Regions from separate parts of the Rossellomorea sp. KS-H15a genome, predicted to be linked through region 2. Evidence: predicted binding sites of a transcription regulator. Region 2 holds the regulator's gene; each other region holds the start of a gene.
What was found. The regulator CtsR, encoded in region 2, represses protease genes until heat stress. The targets are predictions, from matches to a motif close to ATGGTCAATAAAGGTCAAACA.
Positions count from the first base shown of each region.

Region 1 (8,083 bases), 1.1 Mb from region 2:
CAGTAAGAACCATGTGAAAGCAGCTCCTGGAAGTGGGGGAGTCCTTTTAGAATCGAAAAATCCAAGGCAGATAAACAATCGAAAGAGATGATGATGAGGTGATCCGTCAAACGTTCCATAAAGTCCTCCAATATCCTAGCAGGATTGTACTATATACCTATTAATATAGCAGAACATTCAGAATAAAAATATGAAATTTCGATTATGTGGAGATGAAGGGGATGTAATGAGTGTGATGAAAATTGAAAAAACAGGGATGGCCGAGCCATACCCTGTCACTGATCCGTCAGATTTTCACTTTATTTCTGATCGAGCTATCCTTGTGTACCTCGATGGTGCCGGAGTATTCTACCGTATCGATTTCACAATTCTCCTTGATCACGACGTTTTTTCCGCGAACGAGTTTTGCCTTCGTATTTTCAAGATAGACTTCGTCCCCTTCGATTAGTTCGGAAGATAAGTAATCTTCCTTTTGCAGAAAGAAGTTGACTACCTGTTTGAGTAGTTTGCTTGAATGGTGGTGAGTCACTGAAATTTTTTCGCCGCCGATTTCTTTAATGGAAGATTCATGGTTGATTTCAATCTGGACATTGTCGGCGTTCAGCAATCCATCAATGTGTACAGAGCCTGAGGTTGAGAAGGTTTCGACTTCACAATCCTCTCCAACCGTTAACGATCCGCTCGCCCTGATCAATCCGCCCTGAATTTTCCCGCCTACCTTGCATGAGCCGCTCACCTTGAATTTTTCAACGATCAGATTCCGGGTCACCTTACTGGATCCACTTATCGTCATTTCGGATGCCATCACGGACCCTTCATATTTGGAACTCCCGCTGGTTGTAATCGTTTCGGCTTTCGTGTCTCCTTCGATGGAGGAAGAGCCGCTGGTTTTGATCAGGCCTGCTTTTACATCACCTGCAACGGTGCCGGAACCCGATATTCTCATTTCACGGCAGTCGATATCCCCTGCGATTTTTCCACTTCCACTGATCTTCACTTCATCAAATTGGCCACCGCCGGATGTTCCGGACCCGCTGATCTTCAAATCATGAAGCTTTCTCTTTTCCACTGTATTCATGCATTTCTCCTCCAATTAAAGGGACGTCAGATCCCCTTCGTATTCGTTAATGTGATTTTCAATTCTTCCATCATTTGTTGCAGATCGAATCTCAATACGACTTGAGCCGTATGGTCCAGAAGGAAATCTGAAGGGAGGGGCAGGAGCATCCACATATACGCCTCACCTTTCCGGATACCGATCAGCTCAAGGGAAGATTCTTTCAGTGGTGTAAACGTCTCATGAAGAAAAAGATAAAGGGTTTGCTGAGCTTCTTTAGGAATCTCTGTCCTATGGCATTTTTCGATGATCACCATATGCAGGATGTCCTGGAATTCGTACGCTTTTTTTATTGGTAATAGGGATGTACAGAAAGCCATGGTGTGTTCTGAAAGAATGTTGAGCGACGATAGTTCTTCTTCACTGACTTCGATCCTCGCGGGATTAGGTGAAAAGAAATCCGAGAGCTCATCCAGGGAGTAATCATCTTTCATTTCTTTGATTGCATCGATCCGGGCAAGCATCTTCTCCCTTGGGAAGAACGTCTCCTGACCGGTGTAACTGGATTTCTTGATGAACCATCCTTCCGGGATGATATTCTTACGTTTCCAGCGGTAAAGCTGTCCGTAGGATATCCCGGTCAGTTCCAGTACTTCCTTTTTAGAAATAAAATCGGTTTCCATTGGGTCTCCTCTTTTCGAAACAAAACATTGTTACGTTACTGTAATTTCAGTTTAGCAGAACAATGTTACGCAGTAAAGGAAAGAATGAAAAAATTAAAAATCATAAATCCCGACCTTCCAATAAATGTTTACATCAATCCATCAAGGGTACTAGATAATCAGAATGTTTTACATAGTAAACATTAATAAACATGAGAGGGATGAAAGAATGGGAGACGAGCGTCATACGAAGGTGAATGGTAAAAGTAAAGATGAACAGCTTGAACAGTATAGAGTGGATGACGAAGGAAAGCATCTGACAACCAATCAAGGGCTGAAGGTATCAGAGGATGAGTTTTCACTGAAAGCCGGAGAGCGTGGACCTACTTTAATGGAGGATTTCCATTTCCGTGAGAAGATGACCCACTTCGACCATGAACGCATCCCTGAAAGGATTGTCCATGCCCGGGGATTTGCGGCACATGGGGAGTTCGAACTTTATGACTCTATGAAAGAATATACAAGGGCTAAATTTCTTCAGGACACGTCGACGAAGACACCTGTATTTGTCCGCTTTTCCACAGTGGCGGGATCCAGGGGTTCTGCGGAGGCTGTGCGTGATGCCCGGGGATTTGCCACTAAATTTTATACAGAAGAAGGGAATTATGATCTGGTCGGGAACAATATTCCGGTATTCTTCATTCAGGATGCGATCAAGTTCCCGGATCTAGTTCATGCTCTTAAACCTGAGCCACATAATGAAATGCCTCAGGCTGCATCTGCCCACGACACATTCTGGGACTTTATTGCAAACAATCAGGAGTCCGCTCATATGGTGATGTGGGCCATGTCCGATCGGGCGATTCCCCGCAGTTTCCGTATGATGGAAGGCTTCGGTGTCCATACATTCCGTCTGGTGAACGAGGAAGGGAAAGCCCATTTCGTGAAATTCCACTGGAAACCTGTACTCGGAGCACACTCACTCGTTTGGGATGAAGCACAGAAGATTAACGGGAAAGACCCTGATTTCCACCGCCGTGATCTATACGAATCCATCGAGGGAGGGGACTATCCGGAGTATGAACTGGGTGTTCAGCTCATCAAGGAGGAAGATGAGTTTAACTTTGACTTTGATGTCCTTGACCCTACGAAGCTATGGCCGGAAGAGGAAATCCCTGTGAAGATCGTCGGGAAAATGACGTTAAACCGCAATGTGGACAATGTGTTTGCCGAAACGGAGCAGGCGGCATTCCACCCTGGATCTGTCGTGCCTGGAATCGATTTCTCCAATGATCCGTTGTTGCAGGGACGCTTATTCTCCTATACGGATACACAATTGATCCGTCTTGGGGGACCGAACTTCCACGAGCTTCCGATCAATAGACCTGTGTGTCCTTTCCACAATAACCAGCGTGATGGATACGGCCGCCATACGATCAATAAAGGACAGGTCAGCTATCACAACAATTCACTGGCTCATAATACACCGGCCCCCGTTTCGCAGGAAGAAGGCGGGTACACCCACTATCAGGAAAAGATGGAGGGTAGGAAAGTACGTACAAGAAGTGAAAGCTTCAAGGATCACTTCTCTCAGGCAACACTATTCTGGAACAGCATGAGTGAGCCGGAGAAAGAGCATATCGTTCAAGCCTTCAGCTTTGAACTCGGAAAAGTGAAAAGCAAATCGGTTCAGAAACAGATCGTCGATATGTTTGCAAATGTCAGTATGGACCTGGCAAAAGGTTTTGCGGAAGCGATCAATATAGAAGTACCTGAAGGAGAAGGATCGAAGGTAACGAAATCTTCACCGGCTTTAAGTCAGGAAAATACGAAAAAGAAGCCGGCCACCCGTAAAGTCGGTGTCATCGTAGGAAATGGCTTCAAAGGGGAAGAAGTGAGCCGTGTCCTCTCTGCCCTTAAGGAAGAAGGGGTACAGCCTGAAATCATCAGTGATAAACTGGGGACAAAGAAAGGTGATGACGGTACAGAGCTTGAAGTGGACCATACATTCTTAACAGGAGAATCGGTCTTATTCGACAGCCTGTACGTTGCAGGTGGAGAAAACGTAGATAAGAAATTCTCTCAAGATACCACCTATTTTGTTAAAGAAGCGTATTCTCACTTTAAACCGATCGGTGCCACCCATGAAGGTTTACACTGGCTGGAGGAAGCAGGTGTGAAGGGTTCAGGTGTTGTAACCGGGGAAGACATGAAATCATTTGCAGAGGAATTCACCGCAGCCATCGCAGCACATCGTCATTGGGATCGTGAATTAGTATAAGGATAGTAGATGAAGTAACGTGAAAATGCTAGACCTGCTCTTTAGGTCTAGCATTTTTTTATGGTTTAAATAGCCCTTTTTACTAGAAAATAGACGTTTATATCATTCGAAACTAGCAATACGTACATAAGATAGCCATGTAAGGTGATTTAAAAGTACTGAATAGGTGAGGTGATTATGGATGGGGGCTGGTCATTCTCATGACGAATTTGATTTTTACAGCTTGCTATTAGTTCTGTTAATTGTGGCTTTTCTAGTACTACTTGCAATCAACCCTCTAGCAGCATTGATTGTTGGAATCGCTATTTTGGTTCTACTTGCCGTTAGTGCCATTAGCTAAGATGTAAAGATTGATCTTTCCTTGGAAACAAGAAGAGGAATCTTGTTTTCAAAGAATACCATTACATTGAAAAACGTAAATAGATGGAGGGGAAATGAATGAGTGAAAAGAACAATCCACTGGAAGGACTGATGGATTTAATCCATCAGTACACAAAAGAAGATGGAAGTAAACTGGATTTGGAATCAGCAAAAGAAAAATTAAGTTCATTACTGGATGAGGATCATCTTAAAGGGCTGTTAGATTCTAAAGGCAAGGGTTCTCTGGATGCACTTGGTGCACTTGGAAACTTAGGGGGAATGGCCAGCGTGATGAATATGATCCCAATATTAGAAAAGGTGGTGAATCAGCGTATGTATAAAAAACCATGTGAATCCTACAAGCATGATGAATGTAAAAAAGACAAGGATCAAGATATCAAAGATCTTCTAAAAGACATTCTGGACGAACTGAAGAAAATTAAAAAATGCACATGCCATAAAAAGAAGCATGAGTGCTACAAAGACAAATGGGAGCATTGGTATTAATAGAGTCGGCGGACATGCCGGCTTTTTTTTGTGTATTTCAGGAGTGGAATATCCATAAATCAATTAGTTGATTTCTCTATTCCACCCTATTATACTCTTCAATCAACGGGAAAGTAGAATCCAAGAAAAAATTCCCATAAGCAAAAATGTTGAAAGTCAAAAAAGGTCAAAGTATACTATGTTTATAAGGTCAAAAAAAGTCAAAGTCAAACATAGTCAAATTATAGTATGACCTTACCTATAAACCAACTAACAAACCATTTAATATATAAGAAGACAACAGGAGGTCATGTTCATGAAATGCCAAGTATGTCATCATAATCAAGCAACAGTTGAAGTCTATACGCAACTGAATGGTAAGAAATCCAGTATGAAAATGTGTTCTGCTTGCTTTCAAAAGCAGCAAACCCCTTCTGGCATTCACGGAGGTTTCCCGTTTGATGAATTATTCAAAGGTATGAGCATGGGCGGAAGTCCCGACCATGGATTCCAAAGCCAGCATCAGCCATCTTCATCAGCTCAAGCGAAAGAGGGGAATGGCGGAAACGGCATCCTCGACCAGTTCGGGCGTAATGTCACTGGAGCAGCTAAAGCCGGCTTGATCGATCCGGTTATCGGTCGTGACAAAGAAGTGGATCGTGTGATTGAAATTCTGAACCGCCGCAATAAAAACAATCCGGTACTGATTGGTGAGCCCGGCGTCGGGAAAACGGCCATTGCGGAAGGATTGGCACGTAAAATCGTAGCAGGAGATGTGCCGTCAAAATTATTAAACAAAGAAGTATATGTGATGGATGTTGCTTCCTTGACAGCAGGTACAGGTGTACGGGGATCATTCGAGGAACGGTTGAAAGCCATCATTAACGAATTGCAGAGTCGAGAGAACGTCATGCTATTCATCGATGAGATCCATCAATTGGTGGGAGCAGGTTCTGCAGAAGGATCCATGGATGCAGGGAATATCCTAAAACCTGCGCTTGCCCGCGGTGAACTACAGGTAATTGGGGCGACAACCCTTAAAGAGTACCGTCAAATCGAAAAAGATGCGGCACTCGAACGTCGTTTCCAGCCTGTCATGGTCAATGAGCCTACACCGGAAGAATCCATTGAAATTCTTAAGGGTTTAAAAACCCGCTATGAAGACTATCATGGGGTGGAATTCACAGACGAAAGCATCGAGGCATGTGTGAAATTGTCACACCGTTATATACAGGACCGATTCCTGCCGGATAAAGCGATTGATCTGATGGATGAGGCAGGTTCAAAAGTGAACCTTCTATCTGAAGGCAAGGATAAAACGGCCCTTCACAAAAAATTACATGAAGTAAAAGTAAAGAAAGAGCAGGCAACGAAAGAAGAAAACTATGAGCAGGCAGCAATCCTAAGGGATGAGGAAGCGTCCTTGGAGAAACAGCTTGGCCGGGAATCATCTGATTCAAAGGCACTTGTAGAAAAGGACTTGATCCAGGCGATCATTGAAACCAAAACAGGCATCCCTGTAGGGAAGCTTCAAAGTGATGACCGTAAGCGGATGAAATCCCTTGAAGAAAACCTTGCCCATAAAGTGATCGGACAGGATGAAGCCGTGAATAAAGTGGCGAAAGCCATCAGACGCAGCCGGGCAGGCTTGAAAGCGAAGCACCGTCCAATCGGAACATTCCTATTTGTGGGACCGACGGGTGTAGGGAAAACAGAATTAACGAAGACATTGGCAGAAGAGTTGTTTGGATCTAAAGATTCCATGCTTCGTTTGGATATGAGTGAGTATATGGAGAAACACTCTGTGTCTAAACTGATCGGATCCCCTCCTGGCTATGTGGGTCACGAAGAATCCGGACAACTGACGGAAAAAGTAAGAAGGAATCCTTACTCCATCATACTTCTGGATGAGATTGAAAAAGCGCACCCCGATGTTCAGCATATGTTCCTTCAGATTCTTGAAGACGGTCGTCTTACGGATAGTCAAGGCAGAACGGTGAGCTTCAAAGAGACTGTGATCATCATGACAAGTAACGCCGGGGTGACGGATAAGAAGGAAGCCGTCGTCGGTTTCAATACCGGAGGCACAGATGCCATTAAAGAAACGAATATTCTACAATCACTGGGTGCCTACTTTAAGCCTGAGTTCCTTAACCGATTCGACAGTATCATTGAATTCGAATCACTCGACAAGGCAGAGTTACTGCAAATTCTTGATCTGATGCTGAATGAGTTGCAGGATGAGCTCAAGGAGCAGGGGATTACAGTGAAAATAGACGGAGAAGCGAAGCGCAGACTCGTGGAACTCGGATATCATCCTGAATTTGGTGCAAGACCATTGCGCCGGGTGATCCAGGAAAGAGTGGAAGATAAGATTGCCGACTTCCTTCTTGATGAGGAAGGCGTAACGGAACTGATTGTATCAGTTGAAAATGATGAGATCATCGTGAAATAAAATGGGAAAGGAGCATCCGGGATCGGATGCTCCTTGCTCTTTATTCTTTTCGCTTCAATATGGCGATATAAGTGGCCATCGTTATATACACGACGAGAATCGAGACTATGAAAATAGGTGTAGAAAAGGAAGTCATCAAAACACCCTCACTTTAGTTCATGAAAAGATGGATGGAAAATCAACAAAAGGATGCCGATGATGGGAACAGAAAGGATGAGTGCAAGCAGCGGTTTTTTGTGATGCAATCCCAAAATGGTAAACATGATGATGTTAAATACAGCAGACCATCCTAAGTTCCAACCATTTTCGTAAAGGAACAGCCCTTTTTTATGAAATAAATACTCGAGAAACGTAAAGTAAACAATCCAGCTCGAGACGTAAACCGTCTTCTTTTTCCGATAGGGAAAATAACGGAGGTAGATCATAATCACCACAGGAATGATGAAAAAGGTAAAAACAAGATCGATCAACGTATGATTCAGCCAGTCCACCGTCACCGCTTTATACTTCCATAAGGTGTGGTTATAAAATATCATGTTATACGTAAGGTTGCAGATAATATAAAACTGAACCGTTGGATAAAAATCCTTCCAGCGTTTCCAATCAATAAAGAACTTTGCGAAAAGTAAATAAACGACGACGATCAGTATTAGGTACATAGTGGGGTACAATCCTTGTTTTTTCCATTAGTATAGACGTAACAGGAAAGGAATAGACCCAGTGGAAAGAGAAAGTGCCTGATTCGATAGAGAATCAGGCACTTTTTTAACGAGTTAGTTTTT
Region 1 covers NZ_CP096886.1:1,750,359-1,758,441, forward strand. Annotated here, with positions in the region: gene M1J35_RS08955 (alkaline phosphatase family protein) at 1-119, opposite strand, end outside; gene M1J35_RS08960 (polymer-forming cytoskeletal protein) at 287-1,078, opposite strand; gene M1J35_RS08965 (DUF4004 family protein) at 1,105-1,740, opposite strand; gene M1J35_RS08970 (catalase) at 1,949-4,000, shown strand; gene M1J35_RS08975 (hypothetical protein) at 4,439-4,867, shown strand; gene M1J35_RS08980 (ATP-dependent Clp protease ATP-binding subunit) at 5,163-7,301, shown strand; gene M1J35_RS08985 (CBO0543 family protein) at 7,448-7,960, opposite strand; gene M1J35_RS08990 (Cof-type HAD-IIB family hydrolase) at 8,075-8,083, opposite strand, start outside.
Region 1: M1J35_RS08980 (ATP-dependent Clp protease ATP-binding subunit) is a predicted target of CtsR. The motif match lies at 5,020-5,040, and genes of this name have one in related genera.

Region 2 (8,083 bases):
GCGAGACCTACAAGTCGAGCAGGGACGAAAGTCGGGCTTAGTGATCCGGTGGTTCCGCATGGAAGGGCCATCGCTCAACGGATAAAAGCTACCCCGGGGATAACAGGCTTATCTCCCCCAAGAGTCCACATCGACGGGGAGGTTTGGCACCTCGATGTCGGCTCATCGCATCCTGGGGCTGTAGTCGGTCCCAAGGGTTGGGCTGTTCGCCCATTAAAGCGGTACGCGAGCTGGGTTCAGAACGTCGTGAGACAGTTCGGTCCCTATCCGTCGTGGGCGCAGGAAATTTGAGAGGAGCTGTCCTTAGTACGAGAGGACCGGGATGGACGCACCGCTGGTGTACCAGTTGTCTTGCCAAAGGCATCGCTGGGTAGCTATGTGCGGAAGGGATAAGTGCTGAAAGCATCTAAGCATGAAGCCCCCCTCGAGATGAGATTTCCCATCACGTAAGTGAGTAAGATCCCTAGAAGATGACTAGGTAGATAGGTCAGAGATGGAAGCATGGCGACATGTGGAGTTGACTGATACTAATCGATCGAGGACTTAACCACAAAAAGTCATATTTATATGAACAACAATTGGTCGATATTCGGCTTTCTTGACATCAATCCTTTATCTAGTTTTGAAGGAACAATCCTTCAATTGAATAGTCGTCTGGTGATAATGGCGAAGAGGTCACACCCGTTCCCATGCCGAACACGGAAGTTAAGCTCTTCAGCGCCGATGGTAGTTGGGGGATCTCCCCCTGTGAGAGTAGGACGTCGCCAGGCAAATGTGAAGAAAGAGTAGCTCTTAGGAGTTACTCTTTTTTGGTTGATTGTTTTAAATGGACGTATGGTGAGTCTGTTTATGGTATTATATGGTAAAAAACGCAATAAACGAAAAAATGACGCAAAAAATTAAAAAATAACGCAATCATCCTTCGAAATGACGCAAAAAAATGAAAAACGACGCAATTCCCACGAATTTCTTAAAAGCCACACTCATATCAACAGTCAATATATCAGTATTTGTAGTAATGAGATCACTTTCATTATCTATCGATGTGATTGTCCATATGAAATCATCAACTCCCTCACCCATCATAAACATTTAATCCGGTATTCCAAACCACCAATCAAAAACCCTCATAGAACCACTCCCCATCCACAATACTCACACTCACCCAGTGCCCCATTTCCAAATTTCTATCCAACAATCTCATATTCACACGTTTAAAACCTTCCTTAAACAGGAAAACTTCTAAGGTCAAACTTCATAATTGCAAAGTTTAAAACGCGGTTGTATAATTATAGTCAAATATAGTCAAAGTCAAAATGAGGAGGAGGTTTGATGAGGAACATATCCGACATCATTGAAAATTATTTAAAGAATGTGTTAGAACTGAGTGAAAGTGAGATAGTCGAGATTAAAAGAAGCGAGATCGCTGATAAGTTTCAATGTGTTCCTTCTCAAATTAATTATGTGATTAATACCCGCTTTACTGTAGAACGAGGGTATGTAGTAGAAAGCAAACGTGGCGGCGGTGGATACATCCGGATCATGAAGGTGAAGGCCCACGATCAGGTTCACTTGATCGACCAGTTAGTGGCATTGATTACACAAACGATCAGTCAGAATACGGCAGCTGATATTGTTTTTCGGTTAGTGGAAGAAGAGATCATTTCCGAAAGAGAAGCCAAGATCATGCTGAGTGTGATGGATCGATCGGTCATCATGGTCGAATTACCGGAACGGGATATCCTGAGAGGAAGAATGCTTAGAGCCATGCTGGATACATTGAAGTATGAGTAAGGGTTAAAGAGGTGAATGGGATGGTTTGTCAAGAGTGTAACGAAAGACCTGCGACCCTTCATTTTACCAAGGTGGTAAACGGGGAAAAGACAGAGGTTCACTTATGTGAGCAATGCGCTCAGGATAAGGGTGAGATGTTTATGTTTGATTCTTCTCCCGGCTTTTCAGTGAACAATCTATTGGCAGGTCTTCTAAATATAGCTCCTGCATTTAAGCAGGCAAAGGAAACCGAGATTCCTAAGACAGAAGTTTTGCAGTGTGAAAAATGTAAAATGACGATTCATCAGTTCATTAATGTGGGACGCTTCGGCTGTGCCCATTGTTATGAGACGTTTAAAGATGAACTCACTCCATTATTAAAGCGTGTTCATAATGGCAATGTCGAGCATCATGGAAAGGTTCCGGAGCGTATGGGCGGAGCCATCCATGTGAAAAAGAAGGTTTTACAGTTGAAGTCTGAATTGCAAGCTATGATTGCGGATGAAGAGTTTGAGAAAGCAGCCGAGATCCGAGACGAAATCCGCTCCCTGGAAAAGGAGATAAAGAAAGAGGGAGGCGATAAAGAATGAGTCTTGAGAAGTTCTTGAGTAATGCCGTCAGTTCCTGGATGAGTGAAGAGGGACCGAATTCGGATATTGTCCTCAGCTCCAGGGTAAGGCTTGCGAGGAATCTGACAGACTTCCGTTTTTCCACACTTTATTCTTCAGAGGAAGCCAGGGAAATCGTGGATCGGGTAAGGGAGAAGCTCACATCATACCCGAAGAATTTAGGAGAATTAGAATTTTTACCTACAAGTGAGATTCAGCCTCTCCAAAAGAGGGTATTAATGGAGAAACACCTTATAAGTCCGAATTTGGCAGAGGAAACGAATTATGGAGCTGTCCTTTTATCAAGTGAGGAAGATATTAGCATAATGGTAAACGAAGAAGACCATATTCGAATACAGTGTTTATATCCAGGTCTGCAATTGAAGGAAGCTTTACAGAAAGCCAATCAGATCGACGATTGGTTTGAAAGTGAATTTGACTTTGCGTTTGATGAGAAGCATGGCTACTTAACGACTTGTCCTACCAACGTGGGGACGGGTCTCAGGGCTTCCGTCATGATGCATTTGCCGGGACTGGTGTTGACGCAGCAGTTAAACCGTATCATTCCCGCCATCAATCAACTGGGGTTAGTGGTGAGAGGGATTTACGGAGAAGGCAGCGAAGCGCTGGGGAACATCTTTCAAATCTCCAATCAAACGACACTTGGTAAGTCGGAAGAAGATATCGTAGAAGATTTGTTAAGCGTTGTGAAGCAGATCATTGAAAAAGAGCAATCGGCAAGGGACGCATTAGTTCAAACGTCAAACATACAATTAGAGGATAGGATCTTCCGTTCTCTAGGGGTGCTGGAGCATAGCAGGATCATTGAGTCCAAGGAAGCTGCGAAATGTTTATCGGATGTCAGGCTTGGAATTGATTTAGGATACATCAAAGTGATATCTAAGAATATATTGAATGAACTAATGATTTTAACCCAACCTGGTTTTTTACAACAATATTCTGGAGGTCCACTGAGACCAAATGAACGAGATATAAGAAGGTCTTCTTTGATTCGGGAGCGAATTAAGTTAGATAAAGATACATGTGAGGAGGAAAAATAATATGATGTTTGGTCGATTTACAGAAAGAGCCCAAAAAGTATTGGCATTAGCTCAAGAAGAAGCGATTCGTTTGTCGCACAGTAATATTGGTACTGAACATATTTTATTGGGACTTGTCCGCGAAGGTGAAGGAATCGCTGCCAAGGCACTTACGGCATTGGGACTGAGCCCTGAAAAGATCCAGAAGGAAGTTGAAGGGTTAATCGGGAAAGGAACCGAGAAATCTCAAACAATCCATTACACACCTCGTGCAAAGAAAGTGATTGAACTTTCCATGGATGAAGCCCGTAAGCTGGGTCACTCATATGTTGGAACGGAACATATTTTACTAGGGTTGATCCGCGAGGGTGAAGGAGTGGCAGCCCGGGTACTCGGTAATCTTGGTGTGAGCTTGAATAAAGCGAGACAGCAGGTATTGCAATTGCTTGGAAGCAATGATTCAAGCAACCATCAGGGTGGAGGCAACGCCAATGCCAATACACCTACACTTGACAGCTTAGCCCGTGATTTGACAGCCATTGCACGTGAAGGCAGCTTAGATCCGGTCATTGGTCGAAGCAAGGAAATTCAGCGCGTCATTGAAGTGCTGAGTCGTCGTACGAAAAACAACCCGGTGTTGATCGGTGAGCCCGGAGTAGGTAAGACTGCAATCGCAGAAGGCCTCGCACAACAGATCATCGCCAATGAAGTGCCTGAAATCCTGCGCGACAAACGCGTGATGACCCTTGATATGGGTACAGTTGTAGCCGGTACGAAATACCGCGGGGAATTCGAGGACCGACTGAAGAAGGTCATGGATGAAATCCGTCAGGCGGGTAACATCATCCTCTTCATCGATGAGCTCCATACGTTAATCGGAGCAGGAGGGGCGGAAGGTGCGATCGATGCATCGAATATCTTAAAGCCATCTCTTGCACGTGGGGAATTGCAGTGTATCGGTGCCACGACATTAGATGAGTACCGTAAATATATTGAAAAAGATGCAGCGCTAGAGCGCCGTTTCCAACCAATCCAAGTCAATGAGCCGACAGCTTCAGAGTCCATCCAAATCCTTAAAGGATTACGTGATCGTTATGAGGCTCATCACCGCGTGTCGATTACGGATGAAGCGATTGATGCTGCAGTGAAGCTTTCTGATCGCTATATTTCAGACCGCTTCCTACCGGATAAGGCCATCGATTTAATTGATGAAGCAGGTTCCAAGGTGCGCTTACGTTCTTATACGACGCCGCCAAACTTGAAAGAGCTTGAAGCAAAGCTGGAAGAAATCCGCAAAGAGAAGGATGCAGCGGTTCAGAGCCAGGAATTTGAAAAAGCAGCTTCTCTAAGAGATTCAGAACAAAAGCTTCGTGAAGAGCTGGAAGAAACAAAGAACACATGGAAAGAAAAGCAAGGACAGGAAAATACAGAAGTGACTGTTGAAGATATTGCGAAGGTTGTTTCGAACTGGACGGGAGTACCGGTATCGAAATTGGCTCAAACGGAAACGGATCGCTTACTCAAATTAGAGGAAATCCTTCATTCCAGAGTCATCGGGCAATCAGAAGCAGTCGTTGCGGTTTCGAAAGCCGTGCGCCGTGCACGGGCCGGCTTGAAAGATCCGAAGCGTCCGATCGGTTCCTTCATTTTCTTAGGACCTACTGGAGTCGGGAAAACGGAATTGGCACGAGCACTTGCAGAGTCCATGTTCGGTGATGAAGATGCGATGATCCGCATTGATATGTCCGAGTACATGGAAAAGCATTCGACCTCCCGTTTGGTCGGTTCACCTCCAGGATATGTGGGATACGAGGAAGGCGGTCAGTTAACGGAAAAGGTTCGCCGCAAGCCATATTCGGTCGTTCTTTTAGATGAAATTGAAAAAGCACATCCGGATGTATTCAATATTCTCCTTCAAGTTTTAGAGGATGGCCGTTTAACAGACTCTAAAGGAAGAACGGTAGACTTCAGGAATACAGTCCTGATCATGACTTCAAACGTTGGTGCACAGTCCCTTAAGAGCAATAAATACGTAGGGTTCAATATTCAGGACGGAAAACAGGATTACAAAGATATGAAAGGAAAGGTCATGGAAGAGCTGAAACGTGCTTTCCGACCTGAATTCCTTAACCGTATCGATGAAATCATCGTGTTCCATTCCCTTGAAAAAGACCACTTGAAAGAGATTGTGACATTGATGTCGAACCAATTGACAACCCGCTTGAAAGAGCAGGATATTCATTTAGAGCTTTCACCTGCTGCCAAAGAGAAGATAGCAGATGAAGGATTTGATCCTGAATACGGTGCACGACCTCTCCGTCGCGCTATCCAGAAATATGTTGAGGATAAACTGTCGGAAGAATTGTTAAGAGGAAAAGTGCTGACAGGACAGAATATTTTGATCGACGTAGAAGATAGTGAATTTGTTGTAAAGGTTAAAGAAGAGGAAGCAGCCAATACACCGACATAATAGCAAGGATGATGAAGAGGTACACGTATATGTTTTTCGTGTACCTCTTTTATCATAATGGTTACCTTACGTGGTGGGCGGGCCTGACCAAGCCGGCTCCGCTTTTCTTGATTGTCTAGCTCCGCCGGCTAGAGGCTCGAGGTCATAAGGCAATTGAACCAAAAAGGCAAAGGGCGCCTTTCCGGTTCACTCGTCTTATGCTTGTCGCCTCTACCCAAGCCGGCTCCGCTTTTCTGATTGTCTAGCTCCGCCGGCTAGTCCCTCGAGGTCATAAGTCAATCTCGCCAAAAAGGCAAAGACCGCCTTTTCAGCGAGCTCGTCTTATGCTTGTCGGGCCTGACCAAGCCGGCTCCGCTTTTCAATTGAATCTAGTACATAAAACCGATACAATCATTCCAAATGGTATTATCGTGAATAGTTAAGAGTACAAATAGGATAATAGAGGGGAAGAATAGATTGGCAAAGAAAAAGACTAAGTTTGTGTGTTCATCTTGTGGATATGAGTCTGCTAAATGGATGGGGAAATGTCCGGGGTGTAACGAGTGGAATACGATGGTGGAAGAGGTTGAAATGACAGGGAAGAAACCCCGGACGTCGTTTATGCACTCAGAAAATACCGGTCCATCTAAAGCAGAGAAGCTGATCTCCATTGAAACCAAGCAGGAGCCAAGGGTATTGACCGAGTCGAAAGAGTTGAACCGGGTGCTTGGGGGAGGAGTAGTACCAGGGTCGCTGATATTGATTGGTGGAGACCCGGGGATCGGAAAATCCACTTTGTTGTTGCAGGTTTCGGCCCAGCTTGCTGATCAGAAGCAGAAGGTATTATACATTTCCGGAGAGGAATCCATCAAGCAAACCAAGCTGCGGGCAGATCGACTGCATGTGAAATCAGATGATTTATATATATTTGCGGAAACAAATCTTGAGCTGATTCATCAAACGATTGAGCAAATCTCACCGGATTTCGTCATCATCGACTCGATTCAGACAGTCTTTCATCCTGATGTGACGTCTGCTCCCGGAAGCGTATCCCAGGTAAGGGAGTGTACGGCAGAACTGATGAGAATCGGGAAAACAAAGGGCATTGCCATCTTTATTGTAGGGCATGTTACCAAGGAAGGCTCGATTGCAGGACCTAGATTATTGGAGCATATGGTCGATACCGTACTGTATTTTGAAGGGGAACGTCACCACTCCTATCGTATTTTAAGAGCGGTGAAGAACCGTTTCGGATCTACGAATGAGATGGGGATTTTTGAAATGAAGGAATTGGGCCTTGAGGAAGTGGCCAATCCGTCTGAGATATTCCTGGAAGAGCGCTCACAAGGTGCGGCGGGTTCAACGGTCGTTGCCTCGATGGAAGGAACGAGGCCGGTTCTTGTGGAGATTCAAGCTCTTGTGACCCCAACCAGTTTTAACAACCCCCGAAGGATGGCAACAGGGATTGATCATAGCCGGGTTTCACTGATCATGGCTGTGTTGGAAAAGCGTGCAGGCATGCTCTTGCAACAGCAAGATGCGTATCTGAAAGTGGCTGGCGGGGTGAAACTGGATGAACCGGCGATTGATTTGGCCGTTGCTGCAAGTATCGCTTCCAGTTTTCGTGACAGAGCGTCCAGTGCCCATGATTGCATTATCGGTGAAGTCGGTTTAACAGGTGAGATCAGAAGGGTATCAAGAATTGAGCAGCGCGTACAGGAAGCAGCCAAGTTAGGGTTTAAGAGAGTGATTATTCCCCAGAATAACTTAAGCGGATGGCAGCCTCCTTCTGATATAGAGGTCAAAGGGGTATCGAATATTAATGAAGCACTGTCAATTATTTTAGGAGGATAAGAAATGGAAGATAAGAAGGCAAGAGATAAGTCCATGTCGGATATACTGCAATTCGTTGCTCCGGGTGCCCCGATCAGGGACGGCATTGATAATGTGCTGAGAGCCAATACGGGGGGACTTATTGTTGTTGGGTACAATGATAAGGTGAAGTCTGTTCTGGACGGGGGCTTTCATATCAATTGTGCATTCTCTCCCAGCTATCTGTATGAACTGGCCAAGATGGATGGGGCCATCATCCTGAATGAAGCGGGAACGAAGATCATTTTGGCGAATGCACAGTTGGCTCCTGATGTGTACGTGCCTTCCACTGAAACGGGTATGAGACATCGGACGGCAGAGCGGGTTGCGAGGCAAACAAA
Region 2 covers NZ_CP096886.1:667,510-675,592, forward strand. Annotated here, with positions in the region: rRNA gene M1J35_RS03270 (23S ribosomal RNA) at 1-551, shown strand, start outside; rRNA gene rrf (5S ribosomal RNA) at 654-770, shown strand; gene M1J35_RS03280 (CtsR family transcriptional regulator) at 1,333-1,794, shown strand; gene M1J35_RS03285 (protein-arginine kinase activator protein McsA) at 1,815-2,363, shown strand; gene M1J35_RS03290 (protein-arginine kinase McsB) at 2,360-3,442, shown strand; gene clpC (ATP-dependent protease ATP-binding subunit ClpC) at 3,444-5,891, shown strand; gene radA (DNA repair protein RadA) at 6,348-7,724, shown strand; gene disA (DNA integrity scanning diadenylate cyclase DisA) at 7,728-8,083, shown strand, end outside.

Region 3 (8,083 bases), 730 kb from region 2:
TAAGAGGAAAGATGAAATCGGTAAGATGTCCAGGGCATTCGAAAAGATGATTTATAAAATCCAGGAAAAGGAAGAGCATCTCCTGGCTCAGAATGAAGAACTGCAGGCTCAACAGGATGAGCTTGAATCCCAGCAGTCGGAACTCGAGCACCTGCTGACGATGACAAAGAACAGAGAGTCGCAACTGGAGAGACGGAATGAATTCATACATGGGATTTCGAGCTCCCTTAACAAGCAGGAGGTACTGGAAAGTATCGTGAAAAGCATGAGTCACGTGATGGGGGCCTCAAGGGGGATGATCGTCCTCATGGATGACCAAAAGTCCAATGCGGCATATGGAATATCGAAAAATGGTGCTGAACAGTTCTTGACGTACATTTATAACGGTATCCATCAGCGATTATTTGATTCGAGGGAGCCTTTCACACTTAAAAGGGAAATGGTTCCGTCCGAGAAAGGGTATCATGAAGAGACCCTCTACTCGTATGACTTATTCTTACCCGTCCTTTCCATCGATCAACAGGTGGAAGCCATCATGGTATTCAGCCGTTTCGGAAATGATTTCAATAAGCAGGAACTGGCTGAATACACGAGTCTGACAAAGCAAATCTCCATCTCCTTGCAAAAGATCACCCTTTTTGAAGAGTCCGAGACGAACCGTCAATTAACGCAGGACATCCTTAACAACATTCAAGAGGGGATACAACTCATCGGTAAAGATGGAAACAACTTATTAATGAATAAGAAATTGTCATCTCTGGTCAAGGGTGAGATTGACGAACTTCAACAGTCATGCTATCAAACCTGGAAGCAGGCACTGATTGATCAAGTGGAAGACAAAGAGAAACTGGATGAGTATTATGAAACCATTGTGAAGGAGGGAAAGAAAAGTAAACAGCTCCTTACCTATCACTTGGTTGATAGTAAAGAAGTATTCCAGGTGTATTCTGAGTCCCTCTATCGTGGGGAAGAGCAGATAGGCACGATCTTTGTTCATCGGAATATCACGAAAGAATTCGAAGTCGATCAAATGAAATCGGAGTTTGTCAGCACCGTCAGCCATGAACTTCGGACCCCTCTATCAAGCGTGCTTGGATTTACGGAACTAATGCTGACAAAAGACTTAAAGCCTGAACGGACGAAGAAATACTTAACGACGATCTATCAGGAAGCAAAGCGGTTAACATCCCTTATCAACGACTTCCTGGATGTGCAGCGCATGGAGTCCGGACGCCAGACTTTCGATAAAAAATTCGAAGATGTCGTCCCGCTCATTCAACAGGTGATCGATACCCAAAGGGTCAATGCGCCCCATCACTCTTTCAATATCGCAAGGGAGACGGACTGCACGATCGTCCTTGGGGACCGGGATAAGTTGTCACAGGCATTCACCAATCTTATCAGCAATGCCATCAAATATTCTCCTGATGGGGGTACCATAACCATCCGATTCCGCGAAGGAGAGGAGAGCATTCTCATCGATATCCGGGATGAGGGCCTCGGTATACCACAGGACGCAATTCCAAATCTCTTCACCAAGTTCTACCGGGTCGACAACTCCGATCAGAGAAGAATCGGCGGTACCGGATTGGGTCTGACCATCGTGAAGGAAATCATTGAAACCCATGAAGGCAACATCACCGTTTTTTCAGAAGAGGGGAAAGGGAGTCTATTCACCGTGCGGCTGCCGATCGTGACCATCGAAACCTTCAAAGAAGATGACCAATGCGGTGACGGGATGAACATCATTGTCATTGAAGATGATATCAATCTTGCATCCTTACTCAAAGCCGAACTTTCCGACAGTGGGTTCAAGGTGCTGCATAAAGCTTCAGGTGCTGAAGCTTTAACCAACATGCGGGAAGAGAAACCCGATGCCGTCGTTCTGGACATCATGCTTGAAGGAAGCATGTCGGGATGGGATGTACTTGAGAAAATGAAATCGGACCACGAACTTGCCCAAATACCCATTATCATTTCTTCCGCTCTGGATGAAAAAGAAAAAGGACTCACGCTTGGAGCCAATGATTATTTAGTCAAACCATATCATCCCAGCAGGCTGTCCAAAACGATTTTACATCTGTTGTTGAAAAAAGGGATGAACGGGGAGATTCTAGTACCGGTTGAGGAAAAGCGATTGAATTAGAGCCAACTAAAAACCCCCTTTCCGGAGTCCGGGAAGGGGGTTTATTTGGTCATTATTTATTGTTATCCATTTCGTTACGAGTGATGATGCGGTCGATCAATCCGTATTCAAGCGCTCTTTCAGCTGTCATGAAGTTATCGCGGTCTGTATCTTTTGAAATTACTTCAAGAGGTTGACCAGTGCGATCAGCAAGGATTTGATTCAGTTTTTCACGAAGGAATAGAATACGCTTTGCAGCGATTTCAATTTCTGTCGCCTGACCTTGAGCACCACCAAGTGGTTGGTGAATCATCACTTCGGCGTTAGGAAGGGCTAGGCGCTTGCCTTTTGCTCCAGCTGCAAGAAGGAACGCTCCCATTGAAGCCGCCATACCGATACAGATCGTTTGAACATCAGGCTTGATGTATTGAATCGTATCGTAAATAGCCATACCTGCCGTGATGCTTCCGCCAGGAGAGTTTATGTAGATTGAGATATCCTTCTCCGGGTTTTCAGATTCAAGGAAAAGAAGCTGTGCTACAATGGAGTTCGCCACATTGTCGTCAATGCCGCTTCCAAGCATGATGACACGGTCTTTCAATAAACGTGAATAAATGTCATACGCACGTTCACCGCGGTTTGTTTGTTCAATAACTGTAGGAATTAAATTCATCCTCGTTCCTCCTTAGATATCTTTTATTTTTTTAGAGTTACTTATTCACTTTGTACTGTTATCATACACCCATGGTCAATAAAGGTCAAACTTAATGCTTCCTTATTTACCCTGTATATAAATCCTTTCTACATGATACCCATTCATACCTTTTTTAAACGGGCGGGTGTTTGTAAAGTTTATGGTTGGCAGCTGGGGTAAGTTCCATAATTAACTTGATTAAAAGGGATTCTACTCTAAAAGGAGCATAAGGTGAAAATAATGACCGTTCCTTTTCGCTGCAGGCACTTGCTTTCCGCGGGGCGTGAGTTGAGCCTCCTCGGGCGCTGCCCTGTGGGGTCTCAACTTTCCCGCTTTTCCCGCAGGAGTCAAGTGCCTTCCGCTTCAATCCACTCTGTGGTTTTGTAAAAGGATGTACAACAGTAAAAAATTCTTATAGAGATTGATTTTTACTTTAAAGAAATTACTGAACACCCTTTTAAAGGATATTAAAAAGAAATCTTAAAAAGACGTAAACGATAATATCTATTGCAAACAAGTAATATCTGGCTTATAATATATATTCGTGACGGTTATTTATTTCATGCCCTCGTGGTGCAACGGATAGCACGTAAGATTCCGGTTCTTAAAATGGGGGTTCGATTCCCTCCGAGGGCGTACCAAAGACCTGGTGTTTGTTGAGTTTATCAGCGGACATGGGGTCTTTTTTTGCTTCAGTTGTTTGGGTGCTTTTAAATTGTTTATACCACGCAACGAATAACACGCAGTGGGAGGAATAAACATAGCAAGTAGAAAAGCAGCAGCAAGGTATTAAATACGCTAGTGCCAAAGGAAGAGCAGAAATAAATAGACTTTCAGACGGTGTGAGAATAGTTTTTAAGCATTGTACGATAAAAGGACTTTCATCAGATTCAGTTAAGTTTTACGACAAGGAGAGTAAAGGATTATTTAGAGCATTTCATGAATTGGAAGTATCAATGGCTACCGTTAGAACAAATAAGACAGAAGAGGTTGAGAATTGGATTGAATATATGCTTAAGAATATCCGAGCTACTTCTTCAATAAATGCTTATATGAGAGCGGGAATAACGTTCTTTAATTTTTGTTTGAAAAAGAATTGGAATAAACTAGGTCCACAAAAAAACGAAAACCGAACTTTAATTTAGATACTATAATAAAATATCTAAAAGTTCGGTTTTTCTATTGTTTATATTCTGGTAATTTATTTACAATCATTCGGTTTGAAAGAAGTGATTTTAGTATATCTCAACCTCCTCTTATATGGTCATTAATAGCGTCCCATCTTCAAAGACACTAATATCCCCATCTTCTGAAACTTTAATTGCTAATCCAAACTTAGATGCATTCATAGCTGCTGTTGTGCGTGCTCCTCTAAATTGTATTTTACTATTAGCTTGATTTATATTATTATTAATTATTTCACCGTAAGATAATAAATTGAAGTAACTATCTAATAATATTGCCCCATCGATGGATGCTAATAATTCAAACATATAGGAATCACAACTTCTTATGTTAATTGGATTACTAGAAGGAGTTTGAATTATCCTATTATTATCTCCAGTAGTTAGCTTTCCTTCTTTTAGAAGACCTTTATAAATTGTAGATTTGTTTGAGGTTGTTCTATTTAGTAAAACTATCAAAGCACCTTTATTTTGACTTGATAATGATTTAATACTCGAAAATAAATCAAGAACTCTTGAAATAGAAAAGCTTATGGTTCTGAGTAGTGATCTAATTTCTTTATCATAAGGGAGGTTCTTAGGACTATACTGCCTTATAATGTAATTTGCAATTATGTTAGAAAGAATGGCGTAATTTTTCAGTTTCCATTTACCATTATTAAAGTTGATTATCAAATTTGGAGTAATACTCCAGTTTAATTGTTTATCTTTTATATAAACAAAATCAATTATATTTCTTAACTTTAAGTTATTTCTATCTCTATCAGTAAAATCTTTAAGGTCTGATAAGAATGAGTTTATTTCTTCTAATGCTCCAATCCTTCGTAGCTCTGTTTTGTTAAAGTATATTAAGTATATCTCCAACTCTTTTCTGATTGACTCATAGCTCTTCTCATCTAGTTTCCCATCATGAAAGTCATCTATTAAATCAGAAATATCATTATAGGAATTATTGAATTGGTTGACTTTTTCTAGAATGTAAGTTTCAAGTTTCGTAAGTGTATTCTTCCATTTTTTAAGTTTTTCTTCCCCTTCCAAGTTAGCGTTTGAGTTAGATATGAAGTAGCTGTATGCACTATACTTTAATAATAACTCATCATGCTTTCTATGCCTGTTCATCATAATATCAAAAATACTTTTTTTTCCTTTCATCTTCTTACCTAAGCCAATGATTTCGTAATTGTGATTTACTACGTATACAAGGGATAAAGAGTCAACTAACTTAAAAACCTGCTTATCTTTTTCTACTTCTCTTATATTAAAAGCAGAATTATAATCAATAAATTCAATATCTAAGTTTGCCAATACATCCTTAATATTATTTAAGTCTTCCTTGATTACAATAAACCCCATTGAAGTTGATTCAGTTTCATAAGTCTTTACACTAATACGTTTTAGGTCTTCTAAAAAATTAGCCAACTGAACATTTGAACTATTATCAATAGTGTTATGAACTAGCTCCTCTATTAATACTGAGCTATATATCGGCTTGAATTTTAAGTCCTTATGAGAAGAATAGAAGGTTAATAATGAATTTAGCATATCTGTAATTGTACTATTGATTAATTCTTCATTAACTGATAGTACTTCCTCATCAATATTGTTAATTTCTACCGCAAAGGCAGTGGCACCTTCGCTATTATCAATTTCAATGTCAAATTCTAAACCTAAGTAATCTTCCAAAGAAGATTTATAGTCATTAATAAACGTTTGGTCTATTGGCATGTTATCCTCCGATGATTTTATTCAAAACATAAAACTACATATATTTACAAATTAACATAAAATAAAAATTTTTCAAATATTTTATAAATCATGTTTATTGCCTAGTGGTTAATCAGGTTGGGCTTTAATCCTGGATTAAAAGTAGGAATGACTTTAACTAATCAAGAGATAGCTGGCCAATTTAAAAGCACTATTTATATGGGAATGAGGAGGTCACTTCAAACAAATACACTAGTCCTAGTATCTGACCATACTCAGTTATACGAGGATAGATGGGAATGTACTATTTTTTGTTACGCTGGAATGGGAAAGAAGGGAGACCAAAACCTATTCATTTCATCAAAATAGGACACTGGCTGAATCAAATACAAATGGTATAGATCTCTCTCTATCTATTAGAAGTTCTTAGACCAAACGAATACATCTTTATGGGTAAAGTGGTTCTCGCTGGAAACCCATACCAAGAAGAACAGTTTGATGAGGATAAAGCATTAAGGGAAATGTGGGTTTTCCCATTAAAATTAGCTGGTGGTAAAAAGCCAATAAAACTTTCAAAAAAGCTTATCGAAGCAAAAGAGAAAGAGCGGGAAAAAGTTGCAAGTAATTCTGATAAAGAGCTTGAATAAAGTGCTAACCATGCTAGTAGAAAAGCTGTAAGTTGAACTGTTACTTCCAAAAACTATGAACGAAATTCTTTTGTGACTGAGTATGCTAAACGTTGTTCTAAAGGAATATGTCAACTATGAGAACACTCAGCACCATATAAAAATAAAAAAGTTGAACCACATTTACGTACACACCACATTGTATGGTTATTTGAAGGGGACGAAGATAGTATTGAAAATACAATTGCTTTACGCCCAAACTGCCACGACAAAATGTATATCTTAGACAATTAAAACGATGTTATGAAATTAAAAAGTAAAATACGAATATAGCCATTTTGATAAGCTCTAGGTAATATAAAACTCAGCTAAGATCATAGAAGCAATGAAATAACCTGCTGAAAGAATGAAGTTATACCACTGGAGAAGTATGATAATAGGTTGCCGGGATAGAGATATTTCCATGTATAAAATGACTTTTTCAACTAGCTAATTTTGATACAGCAATTTAGATGATCAAATACAAAATACAGGTATAAAAACGTCAAGAACAAGACGGGGATGGTTTACAGTAATCCCTAATTGATGATTTTTCCAACATGGTGAATACTACTTCTCCGACACTCTGTTATGAATCTGTATGAGCGGAAGCAATTCAAGTGTTGATCTAGTAATACTGATATGAAGGTGTTTCCACAAGTTTTTAATTTGTGGAAACACTTTTTTTCGTTCCTGAGATTAAGGGTATTGTAGTATATTGTATAATCATATAATATACCTGTTTTGAAGAAGTGCCGGATCAGTTTTGAATGAGATACATAGGAAAGTTGCAAGAAGGTTTCGCCTTGCATCAGAATGTTAGAGATAGCAAAGAAGAACAATCTAAAACCGGGATGGTGGATTAGAATGAAAGATTTTGTAGCATTTGACTTTGAAACGGCTAATCGTGCAAGACACAGTATATGCTCAGTCGGAATGGTATTTGTAGAAAATGGAGAAATTGTGGATTCCATTTACGAATTAATCGATCCGGAAGAGGGATTTGATAGGTTTAATATCAGCATACATGGAATTCAACCACAAGATGTTGAAGGTGCGATGACGTTCGATGCTTTCTATCATTCTATCAAGGACAAAATAGAGAATAAGTTGATGATTGCTCATAATCTTTCCTTCGATGGGTACGCTTTGAGGGATAATTTAGCTCGTTATGAAATGAAGCCTGTGTACAACCAATTTCTCTGCACCTATCAAATGTCCAGAAAAATGGTGAAGGGTCTTCCTGCCTATCAGCTTTCCTCTCTTTGCACTTATTTTGGGATCGAATTAGATAACCACCACCATGCTGCAGATGATGCCAAAGCATGCGCTCAATTAATGCTAAAGCTAGCAGAAGAGTATAAGATTACAGACTTTGATTCTCTCTACCACAAGACTCGAATCAAACCGGGAGAAATATCCGAAGGCATCTACCGCTCTTCACTAGTAAGTAAATCTGCTAAATAACCCAACTTTCCGAGATCCTTTATCTTATTATGAAATTCAATTGTGGCGTCCTCCCCATCCTCCAGGAGGCTTTTTATTATTAACTTCTATTGTATATATTAAGAGAATGGTGTTGAGATGGATGGAGAACGCCCCCACTCTGACAGTTGATTGAAGCGGAAGGTGCTCGACTCCTGCGGGAAACGCTGGACAGGTGAGACCCCGGAGGCGCAGCCGAGGAGGCTCACCGCCAGCCCCGCGGAAA
Region 3 covers NZ_CP096886.1:4,349,438-4,357,520, reverse strand. Annotated here, with positions in the region: gene M1J35_RS22385 (ATP-binding protein) at 1-2,146, shown strand, start outside; gene clpP (ATP-dependent Clp endopeptidase proteolytic subunit ClpP) at 2,199-2,798, opposite strand; tRNA gene M1J35_RS22375 (tRNA-Arg) at 3,384-3,455, shown strand; gene M1J35_RS22370 (hypothetical protein) at 3,662-3,964, shown strand; gene M1J35_RS22365 (diadenylate cyclase) at 4,076-5,728, opposite strand; gene M1J35_RS22360 (hypothetical protein) at 6,157-6,354, shown strand; gene M1J35_RS22880 (restriction endonuclease) at 6,532-6,627, shown strand; gene M1J35_RS22355 (3'-5' exonuclease) at 7,189-7,839, shown strand.
Region 3: clpP (ATP-dependent Clp endopeptidase proteolytic subunit ClpP) is a predicted target of CtsR. The motif match lies at 2,870-2,890, and genes of this name have one in related genera.

Region 4 (8,083 bases), 1.4 Mb from region 2:
GTAAGAAGATTTACCCACCGTTTCCATCAGAATTTATAAGTCGAAGCGTTTTTGCAGATAACGCCCGATGCCATCTTCTTCATTCGAAAGTGTCACTTCATTCGCGATATCCTTCAGTGGATCAATGGCGTTACCCATGGCGACACCTGTTCCTGCGTAGTCGAGCATTTCCAAGTCATTGTCCTCATCCCCGAATGCGATGATTCTTTCTTGGGGGATATTCAAGGAAGAAGCTACACGCTCTATCCCGACAGCTTTATTCAATCCGGATTTAACGATCTCAATGATGTGCCAAGGTGCTGCCCAGCGGCGATGGTCGATCAGTTCTGCATGAACATCATCGAGGTGGGCACGAATGTCGGCTACATCCTCTTCCTCAGCATGAATGAGCATGGAGGTTGGGTGATCCGATAATACGTTCCGGATATCACCTGTTGAAATGGAAGGATTACCCATCATGAATACATCGATGATCTTTTCATCATGATAATGAAGATAGACATCATCCATCACTTCAGCGACGATATTACGGAATGGAAAATCATCACAAGCATTGATGATTTGTTTGGCCACATCGAGATCCATCGGCTCATGATAGACTCCCCATGATGGGTCGGTGGGGTGATGCACGAATGCCCCATTGAAATTGACAATGGGAGTGGTCAACTGCAATTGTTGATAATACAATTCACTTGCACGAAACGGCCTGCCTGTTGCAATCATCACTTCATGCCCTTTATGGCGCGCTTTTTTTAATATATCATGTGTTTTGGACGAGATTTTCTTCTCATCAGTTAATAATGTTCCATCGAGATCCAGAACAATCAGATGTTTTTCTTGTGAGTTCATGAATACAAATCCCCAATCTTATTGGTATGAAGGCTATTCTAGTGTAGCGTTACACGAAGAAAGTTGTCCACCGCCTGCACATAGATTTTAAGAAATGTTTACAAACGCCTTCGATTTAAATATTATACATACTACCAAATCTAGGATATCATAGTAAAGTGAAAAGCAATCAGGAGGGAGAGAACCATCATGATTCTTATTGATAAATCAACTATACAAACGATCCCATTCCTTCATCTTGTGAGGGAAGAAGACATGAATAAACCGTTACCGACATGCTTCTTTATTCACGGCTTTACGAGTGCGAAAGAGCATAATCTTCACTACGCATACCTTCTTGCTGAAAAAGGGTTCAGGGTGATACTCCCGGATTGTTTAGAGCACGGAGAACGATCTTCTGGAAAGTCAGAGTATCAATTAGGAGAAATTTTTTGGAAGATCGTGTTGAATACCATACATGAATTATCCATATTGAAAGAGCACTTTGAAGAAAAAGGGCTGATCAAACCAAATGGAATCGGTGTCGCAGGAACCTCCATGGGGGGGATCGTTACACTTGGTGCCCTTACTCAATATGAATGGATTTCTTCAGCCGTTTCACTGATGGGGAACCCTACATATGTGAAATTTGCACAGGCCCAGCTCGCTCAAGTGGAATCGCTTGGATATGACCTGCCATTTAGTCAAGGGGAAATCGAAAGCATGATGAGTGAGCTTGCCCATTATGATCTTAGCCTTCAACCTGAGAAGCTCGGGGGCAGGCCCCTCATGTTCTGGCATGGAAAGCGCGACAAAGTCGTCCCCTTCCATTTGACAAGGGAATTCTATGACAGCATATTGCCTTATTATGAGGAACGGGAAGATCATCTGCTTTTCATAGAAGATGATAAAGCCGATCACAAGGTTACGAGAGAAGGCGTATTACGGCTTGTCGAGTGGTTCGAGATGCATTTATCAGCTTAACCTTTTGTTTTATACGTGGTTATTTGTTAAGATGAGTAATGAAAATGGGTAAGAGACAAGTATAAGCATGAAGGAGTGATTAGCATGGATCAAGATCTTAAAGATAATATGATGGGTGCTTTAGAGCAGGTTGTCGACCCTGAATTAGGAATAGACATAGTGAATTTAGGTTTAGTGTATGATGTGGATCTCGATGAGGAAGGAAAAGCAACAGTCACCATGACCCTTACGTCAATGGGGTGTCCGTTGGCCGGAACCATTGTGGATCAAGTGAAAACAGCACTGAGAGACATTCCCGAAGTGAAAGAAACAGAGGTAGACATCGTCTGGAATCCACCATGGAGCAAAGATAATATGTCCCGCTATGCGAAAATCGCATTGGGAATCAGGTAATACCCGATACAAGAAAAACCCCCTGAAAGGCTTGGAGTGACACAGTCAAATAAGACTAAATAAAACACCTAAGCTGCCATGACTCTAAACTCTATCGGAGTCTGGCAGTTTAATTTTGTAAAAGGTCGACAATAATTATAATAATACATGTACGATTCTATTTTCTTTCGTACTGTATGGTTAGTTAGTTTCCCTCGATCCAGAGGGCTGAATTCTTCTGACTTTAAAGAGGAGTGGAAGGATTCAATGACGGCATTATCAAAGCAGTTTCCTCGTCGGGACATGCTTGTGATAATGCCTCTTTTTTTAGCGTCTTCCTGAAAATCATACGATGTATATTGAGAGCCTTGATCACTGTGAAGGATGCATTGAGATACATCACGACCTTCACACGCTCTCTTTAACGTATCGAGCACTAGACCTTTATCTTGTTGATCACTAATGGTGTAAGCAAGAATTTCGTTATTATACAAGTCCATAATCGTTGATAAATATAACATTTTCTCACCATAAGGAAGATAGGTAATATCTGTAACCCATTTTTCATTTGGTTTAGAGGCATGGAACTCTCTGTTTAAGTAATTCGGCACGACGATTTTACTTTCCCCAGCTATATAGTTTTGTCTTTTTGGTTTAACGCGGCACTGAATGTTAAATTTCTGCATGATTCGCTGTACCGTGTTCCGGTTGACTTTGAGTTTGTACTCTTTACGCAAAAGATCACGCACCATACGGTGCCCAATGCGAAATTTCAAACCCTCGCACACATCAATGATTTTCTTCTCCAATTCTGATGGACCCCATGACTTTCCCCGCCAACGATAATAAGTAGCCTTAGCCACTCCAAAACATTCACAAAGGGCAATAACGGTATATTTATGTTTGAGCATCTCTACGGTCTGTACGAATATTTCTGGGACCACTTCCTTTCGATTTCCCGATACTTTCCCAACAATTCCTCACGCATTTCATAATAAGCGACTTTCTTTCGTAACTGGGCTAGTTCAGTTTCATCATCAGGACCTTTCCCATAAGAATATTGTTTCCCAATAGGTTGAGCAAAACGATGGGTCTCGTCATTCTTGAACCATTTCACCCAGGTCTTAATCTGAGATCGATTCTTAATCCCGAACATCTCCATTAGCTCTTGATTTGAATGGTTGCCTTCTAGTTTTAAACGTACAACTTCTCTCTTAACTTCTTCTGGATAGGACACTTTATTACCCATAGAAAAAACACCTCCAAATGTAAATGAATTATTTACTACTTGAAGGTGTTTTATTCAGTCTCATATTATTAGGTCTCTCTAGGCTTGCTTCAGGGGGTTTTTCATGTTTGGATCAATCAATCCGGCAGATGGAGACCGGGCAATTCTCACAGTCAATTTCATTCTTCAAGTATTCCAGATCCAAAATCGTGATGTAGCCTTTTTCCCACTTAAGGACGTTGTCTTTCTTCAGTTCGCTCAATAATCTGTTCACGACTTCCCTGGATGATCCGCAAAAATTGGCCAATTCCTGGTTGGTTAAGGGCAGGTCGATCAGAATACCGGTGTTAACGGCTTTTCCGTAGCTATTGGTCATGCGGATCAGGGTAGAATACAGGGCTCCTTTTTTTCCATGAAGGATAAGGTCGCGAAACTTTGTCTGATTCTGCTGATTTTGAAGCTGTATCCATTTCAGCCATTGTATGGTCAGATCACCGTTTTGAGAAAGTGTTTCTTCAAACGTTTCTTTCGGTAAAACATAAACCGTCGTGTCCTCAAGTATTTTTGCGCTGAGCATGTAGTAGGCTTCTTTACTGAATAAAGTCAATTCTCCGATGACATCATCCGTTGAACAGATGCGGAGGGATAATTCCCGTCCATCGGGAATGACTTTGCTTATTTGAATCCGACCGTTTTTGATTAAATATAACTCGTGAGCCGCTTTTCCTTCTTGAAACAAGTAACATCCTTTTTTTAAGGTTCTCACAGACTTTTTATCGATGAATAATTGTTTTATCTCGGAAGGGATTTCAATATTCTCACTCATGAGATCACACCGTTTCCATCAAAATGTCTTATTCTACAAGCTTACCAAAGATACCCGACGGATAGAAGGTTTATGTGAAGATCAGGACGGCTGCTCCGACCACAACACAATAAATAGCGAAGTATTTCAAGTTCCCTTTTGCCATAATATTCATGAACCACTTCAATGAGAAGTAAGAAGCAATCAGGGAAGCAATGAAGGCAACTGTATACGGAATCGCCATGGAAGCAAGGTTCGGATCACCCATTAAGTCGCTTATTCCGAATACCATGACGCCAACACTGACAGGTATATAAAGAAGGAATGAGAAACGCAGGGCTGTTTCTGCCTTCATACCGCTTGCCATGGCGGCAACGATCGTTGCACCTGAACGACTGATTCCGGGGATGAGGGCAACTGCCTGTGCAAGACCGATGATGATTGCGTCCTTTACATTTAAGTCTCCATCATTTTTTCTCCCTCTCAGGTTACGGATCATCCAAAGGGCGATACCTGTAACGATGAGCGTGATACCTACCGTGATGACAGAAGTAAGATGTTCCTCAATCACATCGCCGAATAATATACCGATCACCCCTGCTGGGATTGTGCCGATCAGTAAGTATATGATGAAATGAAAATCACGTTTTGTTTCGGGTGTTTTCTGCTTGAAATAACCGAGGCCATTTACGATGAGGCGTAAGATGTCTTCCCGGTAAATAATGAGAACAGCGAGTAATGATGCCGTATTGACCAGAATTTCAAAGGTCAGTGTTGTGTCTTTGATACCAAGGAAATGCTGTGCAAGCAGCAGGTGTCCACTGGATGAGATCGGAATCGGTTCCGTGAACCCTTGAAAAATCCCTAAAAATAAGTATTTCATAATCAAATAAAAATCCATTGTATATCCTCCAAGCTTTTTTTCTCCACATTTTTTAATTTAACACCATTAAGGGAAAGACTGTAAAGCCTTTTTCCGAATGTTAACCGAACCGTAACGGGATTATCATATTTATCCTTCATCTGGCATGCATGAATGGTCACGCTTGTAGAAAAATAGGAAAGAAGCATCGCTTCGAAAAAGGAGGGGTAAGAATGGGACAGTCACGACAATTCAGGGCCGGCGAAAAGGCACCGAACAATGGTGAGTATATAGAAATCGGTGAAACCGGGAGCATGGTAAAGAATCCGCAAAAACTGCGTTTGAAAGCAGGGGACAGGTTTCCTGAGAACTCCAACCATAACCGCCTATGGTCGTATATGAGAAAACCTTAACCATCTGGAACAAGGGTGCCCCGTTCAAGGCAATCCTTGTTCCTTTTCCTTTTCCTTTTCGAATGAAAGGGATATAATGTCATTAAAGGTCAATGAAGGTCAAAATGTGAGGTGGCAGATAATGAATATTGATAGCATGACCCACAGCATTCAGGAAGGGTTGGCTACCGCTGGTCAATTGGCTGCTGAAAAGCTACATACAGATATAAGTGCGCTGCATTTGTGGAAGTCGCTGCTCGGGTCGGAAGAGAGTTTCCTTCGCACCATATATGAACGGGCGGGGGTACCCATTCAGTCTATGATGGAATGGATTGATGGGAAGGTAGATGACATCCCTTCAGTAGAAGGGGAAGGGATCCAATATGGACAGTACCTTTCAAGGGATATCCATCAACTTTTCTCTGAAAGTGAGAGTTTAAAACAGAAATGGGAAGACGATTATATTTCCGTCGAGCATCTTGCCCTATCCCTGTGGAAGCAGAAACAGCATCCGATAACGCTGTACTTAATGCAGCAAGGGGTAACAGAAAAGAACGTCAGAGAAATCATTGAAGAGATAAGAGGAGGGAGCAGGGTGACGACACAAAACCCGGAAGTGAAATATGAAGCACTGAAGAAATACGGAAGGGATCTTGTGGCAGATGTGAGGTCAGGCAGAATCGATCCTGTCATCGGAAGAGATAGTGAAATTCGCCACGTCATTCGCATTCTTTCACGGAAAACGAAGAATAATCCCGTCTTGATCGGAGAGCCGGGAGTAGGGAAAACCGCCATTGTGGAAGGTCTGGCACAGAGGATTGTTCGTAAGGACGTACCCGAAGGCTTGAAGGATAAGACGATTTTCGAGCTGGACATGAGCTCTTTAGTCGCTGGAGCGAAATTCAGGGGTGAGTTTGAAGAGCGGCTGAAGGCCGTACTCCAAGAAGTGAAAAAGAGTGAAGGACGCATTCTTCTTTTCATAGATGAACTCCATACGATTGTAGGTGCAGGAAAAACAGAGGGGGCCATGGATGCAGGGAATATCCTGAAGCCGATGCTTGCCAGAGGGGAGCTTCACTGCATCGGGGCAACGACCCTCAATGAATACCGAAAGTATATCGAGAAGGATCCTGCCTTGGAAAGACGTTTCCAGCAGGTGCTCGTACAGGAACCGAATGTGGAGGATACGATTTCCATCCTGAGAGGGTTGAAGGAACGTTTTGAGATCCATCATGGGGTCAATATTCATGACCGGGCCATCGTAGCTGCGTCCAGCCTGTCCGATCGTTATATATCGGACCGGTTCCTCCCTGATAAAGCCATCGACCTGATCGATGAAGCATGTGCGATGATCCGGACGGAAATCGATTCGATGCCATCGGAGCTCGATGAAGTGACACGCAAAGTGATGCAGCTTGAAATCGAGGAAGCGGCGTTGAATAAGGAGATAGATGCTGCAAGTCTGGAGCGGCTCGGACGTATCCGTGAAGATCTAAGCAATCTGAAGGAAAAAGCGAACACCATGAAAGTAAAGTGGCTAAAGGAGAAAGAAAGCATCTCCGTCGTACAGGAGAAGCGGGAAGAGCTGGAGAAACTCAGGCGCCAGCTCGAAGAAGCCGAAAGTGATTATGATTTGAATAAAGCCGCTGAGCTCAGGCACGGACGGATTCCGGCCATGGAGAAAGAACTTGCGGCGGTAGAGCAGGAAATGATGAAAGAAGAGGAAGGGCGCCTCCTTCGTGAAGAAGTGACAGAAGAAGAAGTCGCGAACATTGTGGCGAGATGGACAGGGATTCCGGTCACAAAGCTTGTAGAAGGAGAAAGGGAGAAGTTGTTGAAGCTTGATCACATTCTTCATGAACGGGTGATTGGCCAGGATGAAGCTGTCGGGCTGGTCAGTGATGCCGTCATTCGTGCAAGGGCAGGGATCAAGGATCCGAACAGACCGATTGGTTCCTTTATTTTCTTAGGCCCGACAGGAGTCGGGAAGACAGAGCTTGCGAAGACACTTGCCCAAACGTTATTTGACAGCGAAGAGCAGATGATCCGAATCGATATGTCTGAATATATGGAGAAGCATGCGGTATCCCGTTTGATTGGTGCACCTCCTGGATATGTTGGCTATGAAGAAGGCGGTCAGCTGACGGAAGCGATCAGGCGTAAACCTTATTCAGTCATCTTACTGGATGAAATTGAAAAGGCCCATCCCGAAGTATTCAATATTCTTCTGCAAATGCTTGACGATGGCCGGATCACCGATTCTCAAGGGAGGACCATTGATTGTAAAAACACGGTGATCATCATGACATCCAATATCGGATCTTCTCATCTCCTTGAACGTAATAAAGGGGAGGGAGAGATTGACCCTGATACGAAAGATCTTGTGATGGGGCAGCTTCGTTCCGCGTTTCGACCTGAATTCCTTAACCGTGTGGATGACATTATTCTATTTAAACCATTGAGCATCCAAAATATTAAGGGGATCATAGATAAACTTATTGAGGACCTTCAGCATCGGGTAGAGGAACAGCAAATCATCCTTACCCTGACAGAGGAGGCGAAGGAATTCATCGCGGAATCCGCCTATGATCCCGTGTATGGAGCCCGTCCAT
Region 4 covers NZ_CP096886.1:2,040,890-2,048,972, forward strand. Annotated here, with positions in the region: gene M1J35_RS10485 (Cof-type HAD-IIB family hydrolase) at 34-849, opposite strand; gene M1J35_RS10490 (prolyl oligopeptidase family serine peptidase) at 1,039-1,812, shown strand; gene M1J35_RS10495 (metal-sulfur cluster assembly factor) at 1,897-2,205, shown strand; one part of gene M1J35_RS10500 (IS3 family transposase) at 2,274-3,154, opposite strand; one part of gene M1J35_RS10500 (IS3 family transposase) at 3,154-3,433, opposite strand; gene M1J35_RS10505 (Crp/Fnr family transcriptional regulator) at 3,546-4,238, opposite strand; gene M1J35_RS10510 (undecaprenyl-diphosphate phosphatase) at 4,309-5,118, opposite strand; gene M1J35_RS10515 (YjzC family protein) at 5,313-5,492, shown strand; gene clpB (ATP-dependent chaperone ClpB) at 5,614-8,083, shown strand, end outside.
Region 4: clpB (ATP-dependent chaperone ClpB) is a predicted target of CtsR. The motif match lies at 5,578-5,598, and genes of this name have one in related genera.